3 regions of the Pradoshia eiseniae genome follow, and region 1 is predicted to be linked to each of the others. Evidence: a T-box and tRNA genes for the amino acid it is inferred to sense, from the RefSeq annotation. Region 1 holds a T-box; the other regions hold tRNA genes.

Region 1 (3,256 bases):
ATATACGGTGAACTCTTCTCTCTTAACAAAATATGGGGAGGAGGGCTCCATTGCCTCCTATGATGTCTTAATTTCTTCTGCTAAGAACTTGAACATTCCAGAGGATCTGCGGAAGACGTCTGATAAGCTCTTGCTGCCGGATGTGCAAAAGGCATTGAAGAAAGAGAAGCTGAGCTTCCATGATTATTACACTTTATCCTCCTCGAACGGCAAGCTTGTCGCGGAAGAGGGAAGCACGGAAACTCGGATCGGGCGTAATGCGCTTGGATTGAAGAATACATTCACCTATCTGATTGAGACACGCGGCATCAATATCGGCCGGGCTGATTTTGAGCGGCGCGTATTTGCCCAGGTGACAGCCCAAACCAACTTTATCAAGTCAGCCATAAAGAATGCAGACAAGGTGAAGCGAACCGTTGAAGAGGCGCGCAAAACGGTTGTAAACAAAGGGAAGAATGCGAATGACAATGATAAGATTGTCATCATGAGCGAAAATAAACTCGTTCCTGACCAGGAGCTGACCGTCGTCGATCTTGCGAAAGCGTACAAAGTCGATATCCCGATTGATTGGAAAAGCTCGAGCGACGCCTATCCGACATTAGAGAGGGAAAGGCCAACCGCTTATATCCTTCCTCCTGCCTATCATTCTATTGCTGATAAGCTCAAGGTTCTTGGTGTGAAGGTGGAAAAGCTGAAGAAAAGCTCTAGCTTATCCGTTGAAAGCTATAAGGTGACAGAGAATGAAGTATCGACCCAGCTTGAAAGCGGACATTATACAAATAAGGTCAAAACAGAGGTCTCAACGAAAAAGAAAACCTTCCCGGCTGGAAGCTATGTATTTAAGATGGATCAGCCAAATGCCAATTACATCGCCTTGGCGCTTGAGCCGGAAGGCGTTGACAGCTATGTGACCTTCAATTTCATTCCGGTTGAAAAAGGGGATGAAATTCCTGTATACCGGTACATGGAGGAAGGCGGGCTTAGGACTAACAGATAAAAAGAATGAAATTTTGCAGCTGTTCCTTTATAGGGATAGCTGTGTTTAATTGTATGGAAAGATCAATTTCATCACTTTTTATATAGAAAAATCATATTGTGAATGGTCTAACTTTTTAAAAAATTATATTGAAAAAAAGATTGAGTGTTTAGTAAAATTAATTTATAAAATAAATTCAGTGAAGAAGAGAGTAGTAAGCTTTGATGCATACAGCGAATCAGGGACGGTGGAAGCCTGGTGGTGATCGAGTTTATGAAGCGCACTTTTGAGAAGGTATCCTGAACAATAAGGTAGGGATATCCGGGGATAACACCTCGTTAGCAAAGAAAGCCGGTTCAATTTTGAACAAGTAGAGTGGTACCGCGGGAACATAAACTCTCGTCTCTTTCCTATAGAGACGGGAGTTTTTTGTATTATAAAAAAAGGAGTGAATTGAATGAAATACGTACAAGAATTTGCAGCAGCACTCTATCCAAATGTGAAGGATGAACTCAGTTTAGAGCAGATTGAACAACTAATCGAAAAACCAAAATATAGCAATCAAGGCGATCTTGCCTTTCCTTGTTTTTCGTTGTCTAAAACGAGAAGGAAGGCTCCGCAGGCGATTGCTGCAGATATTAGCGGAAGTATATCTTCCCCATTATTTGAGAAAATTGAAGTGGTCGGCGGATATTTAAACGTCTTCTTGAAAAAGGATGTTGTCCTCCGGGAAGTGCTTGAAGAAATTTTATCCTCAAAGCAGCATTATGGCGATCAGCATGCAGGAGATGGACAGGTGGCAACCATTGACATGTCATCACCGAATATTGCGAAGCCTTTTTCGATGGGACATTTGCGCTCGACGGTTATTGGGAATGCTCTTTCCTTAATTTTACAGAAAAATGGCTTTGAGACCGTAAAGATTAACCATTTGGGTGATTGGGGGACACAATTTGGCAAGCTTATAACCGCTTATAAAAAGTGGGGCTCAGAAGAAGCGGTTGCTGCGCAGCCGATAAAAGAGCTGTTGAAGCTATATGTCCAATTCCACGATGAAGCGGTAAACAACCCGGCACTTGAAGATGAGGCGAGAAAATGGTTCAAGCTTCTAGAGGATGGCAATGAAGAGGCGAGAGCGCTTTGGCAATGGTTCAGGGATGAATCGTTAAAGGAATTCTCGGGGATTTATGATTTAATGGGCATTGAATTTGATTCCTTTGCCGGTGAAGCTTTTTATAATGACAAAATGGATGTCATCATTGAACAATTAGAGCGCATGAATTTATTGACATCATCAGATGGGGCGGAGGTTGTTAAGCTCGATGACCAAGATCTTCCTCCTGCTCTTATTCGAAAATCAGATGGTGCTACCCTTTATGCCACACGTGATTTGGCAGCTGCATATTATCGACAAAACACGTACCATTTCAGCAAGGCTTTATATGTAGTGGGGAATGAACAATCCCATTACTTTAAACAATTAAAGGCTGTATTAAAGAAAATGCAATTTGATTGGGCAGATGAAGTCATTCATATCCCATTTGGCATGATGCAAAAGGACGGCAAAAAGATGTCTACCCGTAAAGGGAAGGTTGTTCTTTTAGAGGAAGTGCTGAATGAATCGATTGATACTGTTCTAAACACAATCAATGAACGCAACCCTGAGCTTGCGCATAAAGAGGAGGTTGCGAAAAACGTTGGTGTAGGTGCGGTTGTGTTCCACGATTTGAAAAACTATCGATGTAATGATATTGAATTCTCGCTCGAAGAACTCCTCCGTTTCGAAGGAGAAACAGGTCCATATGTCCAATATACACATGCAAGAGCGTGTTCATTGCTGCGAAAAGGCGGATGGAAGGAAGAACGTGACATTCAGCTGAGCGGTGTTGAAGAGTGGTCGATTATTAAAGAATTGCAGGAGTTTCCGGAAGTCATTCGTAAAGCCTGCGATAAATATGACCCATCACTTGTTGCCAAGTACGCCATTGATTTAGCTCAAACGTTCAATAAATACTATGCCGATGTAAGGATTTTGGCAGATGATGAGCATAAAAATGATCGATTGACACTTGTTTATTGTGTAACGGTTGTATTGGCGGAAGCATTGAGACTATTAGGAGTTGGTGCTCCGAAGGAAATGTAAGGTAGTATGATTGAATTATTTTTGTCTAAATAGACGATGGAAATACTACATTAGGCGGGTTGAGCCCTAGATATAGGGACTCAACCCGCCTGTTTTTCTATGGTAACGCTTATTATAGTAGAACTTTATGTATTGCT
Region 2 (3,256 bases), on a different contig from region 1:
CGCGTGCCCAATTAAATGAATTGCTTGATTTAGCGGCTGCAGGGATCAATCAATTATTCGAATCGCAAAAAGAAGCATTAGGGCCGATTGCTGAGAAAATCAAGTAAAAGCGTAGATTCTGCGCTTTTTCTTCTTATCTAGAGAGGAGAGGGACTATGAAAACTGTTTTAATTGCAACGAAGAATAAAGGGAAAGCGAAGGAGTTTGAAGCGCTGTTCGCCCCTAAGGGCATAAAGGTGCTGACATTGCTCGATATCGAGGATGCCATTGATGTTGAAGAAACGGGCACTACATTCGAGGAGAATGCTATCCTAAAGGCGAAAGCCATTTCTGAACAAATGAACATGACCGTCTTATCTGATGACTCAGGACTTGTCATTGATGCACTAGACGGACGCCCTGGCGTTTATTCGGCGCGCTATGCAGGACCAGCCAAGAATGATAAGGATAACTATGAGAAGGTTCTTGAAGAAATGAAAGATGTTCCAGACGAAAAACGGACAGCTAGATTTTATTGTGCGATAGCGATGGTCGGTCCTGAAATCGGCACCATCACCGTATCAGGAACATGTGAGGGCTATATTGCCCGCGAGCCAGAGGGTGAGTATGGCTTCGGCTATGACCCTATCTTCTATGTGCCGGAGAAGGAAACAGTCATGGCGAATCTTGAGCCAGCAGTGAAGAACAAAATCAGCCACAGGGCCAATGCCTTAAAAGCATTGGAGGCGAAGCTCGGATGAAAGCATTGATTGTCAGTGACAGCCATGGGCTCTATGATGAATTGCATACGTTATATGCCCGCCATAAGGATGAAGTAGACATCTTCATCCATTGTGGCGACTCTGAGCTGTCACAGGAGGATGAGGTCATCAAGCCCTATGCCACGGTCCAAGGAAACTGCGACTTCGGCGATGATTTCCCGGCTGAAAGTGTCATCAGCTTTGATACATGGTCCATATTCGTCACACACGGGCATCTGTTCAATGTTAAATCTACCCTGCTGAATGTAAGCCTTAAGGCAAGAGAAGTGGGAGCTGACATCGTCTGCTTCGGTCATTCTCATATCGCCGGTGCCGAAAAGATTGATGACTGCCTTTTCATTAACCCTGGCAGTATCCGTCTTCCAAAAGGCAGCAAGTACAAAACATATGCCATCCTCGAGAAACGAGGGAAGAAGGCAATCGTTGATTTCTACACACTTGAAGGGGATAATTTACCAGACTGGAGTTTAAAAACAACCCTTTCCTAAAACGCAAAAAAGTTGTATAGTAGGTGAAGGAGATTCCACTTCTCCTTCACCCAAAAAAACGCAAAAAACTTTTTCAAAAAAGTTATTGACTTAACGGTGAACACAATATATAATAATAAATGTCGTCAGGCGATGATGACAAAAAAGAAACGAAAAACAATTACTTCATATCATGTCCCAGTAGCTCAGCTGGATAGAGCAACGGCCTTCTAAGCCGTCGGTCGGGAGTTCGAATCTCTCCTGGGACGCTAACGTAAACACCCTGAACTTTTTATTAAAGTTCAGGGTGTTTTTTATCTCTTATATTACTTAGAGAAACGGTCAGTATATAAATTATGACTTACTCCGCTTGTTATATTTTTTTGAAATGATTCAAGATGCGATTTGATAGCTTCTTTTATGATTTTTTCTTCTGTCCCGAGCCTTTTTCTACTACATCAGCCGGTAATCTCGCAACGAGGCTACCGGCTTTTTTGAGCAGAAATGCTGACATACGGATCAGAAAACGAAGTCAGGCTGCCTCGGAAGTCTTGATACATAAAAAAAAGCCCGGGATATGGAATCCGGACTATTTCCGTATCCTAGTGGGCTTTTTAAATGGTCAGCATTAAACCAGTACTATTGTGATTTTATAGTTATTTATGATTAGATTTATGATTAGATTTCTTGGAAAGCAGTTTCTTTCCTTGTTCGATTTGCTCGTTAATTTGCTGTAGGGCATTGCCTAAGCCATTGAAAACATTAGCAGCTGACTGATTAGCTGCGACAAGCTGTTCTGCATTTACTGGAGTATGATCATTTTTTTTGAATTGATCTGTCAAAGCATCAATTTTTTCTGCTTCTGCTCTAATTAATTCGGCAAGAGCGAATTTTTCATTAATGGCTCCAACAATCAGGAGGACCCCGAGTATTCTTTCGATTTCATTTCTATCGTAGCTTTGAGCGGTTTTCATAAGCTGCTTAAAATTTTGTTCCATTTAACATTCTCCTTTGTTTAGTATATTTTTGCAGTCCGGATTGTATAAGTTATGTTTTCCTGTGAAATAAGCTTGGACAATTGCAGATTTTCAATGAAAATATACTCATATCCATAAGGGAAATATCCTTATGGAACCTTCTTTTGGGGAAATAATCTTACTATCCTCTGTGTCTCATTAAATAAGCTCTGTAGACTCACTCAAGCACTTTGAATGAGAACAGTGATACTGTTCTTTCAATTTAGTTCAGAACGCTCAGCTGGACAGAGGATATGCCATCTAAGTGTATATTCGGGAGTTCGAAGCTCTCCCTGGGACGCTACCAAAAGAAAAAGACAAAAACCAAAGCGGTTTTTGTCTTTTTGCATATAAGTGCTTGATGCTATTGACTTAAATTTCTATTATGACTATATAAATCAAAGTCTGGATGAGATCCGTTTTTAATGATTTCCGTGATTATTTTTGACAAGATGCTGCTATAGACAAGTCCATTATCTCCGTAGGCGAATAGGAAATGACAACGGGGGAATTCCTCGTACTGCCCAATTAGAGGGAGTCCGTCATGTGTCCCACCATAGAAGGCTCCAAGATAATATTCAGGCTCTGCATGTATATTAGGGAAAAGCTTATTAAATTCCTTTATTAGCTTTTTCTTCTTAGCGATGATTTTGGAATCACGATCCTCCGGGTAGGTCGTATTGTCGTCAAGCCCTCCAATGATGATTCTATTATCTGCGGTTGTCCGCATATAGACGTATGGGCGGGCCGTCTCCCAGATTAATGTTTGCTTATACCAATCGGATTGCTGCAGATTCTCAACCGGCTTGGTGATGACGGCATAGGAGCTGGTTAAAAGGCAATCCTTCTCCTTTTTGAATTCAAGCCCTTCATAACCTGCGGCAATAATGACATGCTTTGCCGTGATGGAATGATTACGATTCGTATAAAATATAGCGTGTTCCTTCGTGAATTTCTTCCCTTTTATTTCGGTGTTCTCATATATTTGAACACCCTTCCTGGAGGCAGTCTG
Region 3 (3,256 bases), on a different contig from region 1:
TATCCAATACGGGCACAGGCAAATGACCCTGTGCCCATTATTTAAATGAGCATAAGGTCAGCTGCTATGATGATGTCGATGTCGGTATGAAAGAGATAACGAAAGCATAATCAGCACTCCTTAGGATCGAAAAATTTAAGCATTGGCTCTATCCTAACACGTATCTTTATTTTGGTAAAGTGATAAACAATTAGAGAGTTAAAATATTTAAGGGGGGTTCAGGAAGGTTCGTTCCGCCTATACTGTTACATAAAAAGAAGCAGACGGTTTCTCGTCTGCTTCTTTCACTTAATGGATATTGATTAGTCGTTTTTCTTTGCGGCATCCGTCACATTGCGAGTGATGATGCGGTCTACAAGGCCGTATTCAAGAGCGCGATCAGCGGTCATGAAGTTGTCACGTTCTGTGTCACGTGAGATGGTTTCAAGTGATTGACCAGTGCGCTCAGCTAGAATTTGGTTCAAGCGCTCACGCATGAAGAGAATGCGTTTAGCTGCAATTTCGATTTCGGTGGCTTGGCCTTGTGCGCCTCCAAGTGGCTGATGAATCATGACTTCGCTGTTTGGAAGGGCAAAACGTTTGCCTTTCTCACCAGCTGCAAGAAGGAATGCTCCCATGGATGCAGCCATACCGATACAGATTGTGGAGACCTGTGGTTTGATGTATTGCATTGTATCATAGATTGCCATACCAGCCGTAATGCTTCCGCCAGGGCTGTTAATGTATAGGTAAATGTCTTTGTCCGGATTTTCTGTTTCCAGGAACAGAAGCTGTGCGACAATGGAGTTAGCCACATTGTCATCGATGGCGCTTCCAAGCATGATAATACGGTCTTTAAGCAAGCGGGAATATATGTCGTAAGCACGTTCCCCGCGATTTGTTTGTTCAATGACTGTAGGGATTAAATTCATTAGTTTCTCCTCCTTTATGTAATCAAGCATATTCACTTCGTGTTTTAATCATACACCTTTTGGTCAATAAAGGTCAAACAAAAGACGTCTGATTGATGAATTTGGGGAAAATCCATGATTAACTCGGTACTTTTCTTCAAGTTTATGTATGAGCTTAGTCTGAAGGGTAAAGAGCGAAAAGGCTGAATTGTTCGCATGAAAGTTCCTGATAACCATCTTACCCAAGTTTTATTAATGTAAACCATGGGGGAATAGTTCTTGCCAAATTCAATTATGTTCATTATAATATATTTTTGTAGGCTAACATTTTGCCCTTGTAGTTTAACGGATAAAACACAAGATTCCGGTTCTTGAGCTGGGGGTTCGATTCCCTCCAAGGGCGTACCGATAACGGCTTAGAGGCTCTTCAAGCAATTGCTTGAAGGGCTTTTTTAGTTTCTTGAAAAGTCATCTCTTCTTTCTGGCATGAAATCGGGCAGGCACCTAGTCATGTTTAATGTTGTGCAAAAGCCTGCTCTCCTGGTCAGGAAACCAAAACTGAAACCAGCACCGCCCTATATTCATGATAATCCTCCAAATGTATTGAAGAGCGTCCCGAAGTATAAGAGCATACCGCCTGATAGGCTATAACAAAGGAAAGGGCAGTTGAAATATTGGACTGTTCGTTCTTCCTAAATGAGCGATATCGACAATGTTTATTGACACACATGGTGAACGGTTATTTTTTTAGTAACTTATCACCCTTCTTCATCCAATCTTTTCCTTGCCCAATACTCGGCGATTTACTACTATTAAAGAAAGTATTAGTACTATTAAGCAGGGGGCGAGGTTGTTGAAGATGGAGATGGGATTATTTCAACAGCAGAGCTTGAAGCTGGCGATGACGCCGGAATTGAGCCAGGCGATTATGCTTTTGCAATATCCGGCCATGGAGCTCACCGCATTTATGGAGAGTAAAGCACTTGATAATCCATTGATTGAAGTCGAGACCGGCTATCAATCATCAAGCCGCGGCTGGAGTCAAGGGGATATGTCATGGATTCATCAAATTAGTGATGAACGCCCGGATTTACATTCCTATCTGAAGGGGCAGATTCCTTTCAAGGAAATGGATACACATGAGCAAAGAATACTGAATTATATGATTGATAATATTGATGATAATGGTTATTTAAGGCTTACATATGAGGAGATCAATGCGGTTTTTCCAGTTTTGCAAACTGAATGGGAAATGGCAAAGAGCATTCTCCAAACATTGGAACCAGCAGGAGCAGGGGCAGAAAGCTTGAGTGATTGCCTTCTTATTCAAGCTAGAAGGGATGATAATGAAAGCGCTTTATTGAATGTTTTGCTGAAGGATTATTTCACTGCATTTGTAGAGAAGAAGTGGAAGGAACTATCAAGGACGCTAGGTGTCTCGGTTGTAGAGATTCAGCGTGTGTTTGACCAAATACAGTCGTATAACCCTCGCCCAGGGGCGGCATTCGGTTCAGAGCGTTCCCAATATAGTGTGCCGGATGTGAGGGTTTACTCCTCTAAAGGGAAGCTTGTAGCGGAAATCGTTGAATCTAGCCGTGTAAGGATAAGGGAGTTTGCCATCGGTATAGAGGGCCAGCATGATGAAGCAGCCGAGCGTTATATGCATCAAAAGAGGATGGAGTATAGATGGCTCCAAAAAGCCATTCAGCAAAGGAATGAGACATTGCTGCATGTGACTTATGCAATCATAGAAAAGCAGCTGGACTATTTTCTTACAGGGAAGTCAGATTCCATTAAACCGCTTGTTATGAAGGAGATTGCCGATGTCTTGGAGATTCATGAATCAACAGTGAGCCGCGCGGTTCGTGATAAAATGATTGAAACCCCTTTTGGGACCATCCCGATGAGGATGTTTTTCTCAAGCAGCCTTCAAACGGACCAAAAGGCCGATGCATCCGCATTAAAGGTCAAAAAGGAGATTGAGAAGCTGGTCGGATCAGAGGATAAGGCAGCTCCCTTATCAGATCAGGCAATTTCTGACTATTTAAAGCAGAATAGCGGCATTGTCATCTCTAGAAGAACCGTTTCTAAATACAGGGAGCAGCTTGGAATTCCCTCCTCCGCTAAAAGACGGCGTTATTAATCCGATAACTTTGGGTATATAGAATAACTATTATTAACAATAGACAGGTGGTTTGTGATTTGAAAGTTCCTACCGTTCATTTTTATACAAAGAAAGATTGCCCCCTTTGTGAGGATGCGAAGGACCTGCTCAAGTTATTGCAGCGTGAAATGACCTTTACTCTGCTCGAATTAGACATCTACGCAGATGATCGGCTGCTTGAGCAATATGGCTTGATGATTCC

Evidence for each region. The T-box of region 1 lies ahead of argS (arginine--tRNA ligase). A T-box ahead of a tRNA ligase gene usually reads a tRNA of that ligase, here a tRNA-Arg.
Region 2: it has a tRNA-Arg gene. The T-box ahead of argS (arginine--tRNA ligase) is inferred to sense a tRNA for this amino acid. The anticodon was not compared.
Region 3: it has a tRNA-Arg gene. The T-box ahead of argS (arginine--tRNA ligase) is inferred to sense a tRNA for this amino acid. The anticodon was not compared.

The regions. Positions count from the first base shown of each region.
Region 1 is NZ_PKOZ01000001.1:858,035-861,290, forward strand. Features, by position in the region: gene CYL18_RS04270 (M14 family metallopeptidase) at 1-997, shown strand, start outside; T-box leader at 1,167-1,386, shown strand; gene argS (arginine--tRNA ligase) at 1,434-3,119, shown strand; partial or broken gene CYL18_RS19680 (hypothetical protein) at 3,186-3,256, opposite strand, start outside.
Region 2 is NZ_PKOZ01000008.1:151,711-154,966, forward strand. Features, by position in the region: gene rph (ribonuclease PH) at 1-107, shown strand, start outside; gene CYL18_RS13720 (XTP/dITP diphosphatase) at 156-740, shown strand; gene CYL18_RS13725 (metallophosphoesterase family protein) at 737-1,249, shown strand; tRNA gene CYL18_RS13730 (tRNA-Arg) at 1,424-1,497, shown strand; gene CYL18_RS13735 (hypothetical protein) at 1,885-2,226, opposite strand; gene CYL18_RS13740 (NAD(P)/FAD-dependent oxidoreductase) at 2,609-3,256, opposite strand, start outside.
Region 3 is NZ_PKOZ01000005.1:228,598-231,853, reverse strand. Features, by position in the region: gene clpP (ATP-dependent Clp endopeptidase proteolytic subunit ClpP) at 303-911, opposite strand; tRNA gene CYL18_RS11060 (tRNA-Arg) at 1,222-1,293, shown strand; gene rpoN (RNA polymerase factor sigma-54) at 1,750-3,033, shown strand; gene CYL18_RS11050 (glutaredoxin family protein) at 3,093-3,256, shown strand, end outside.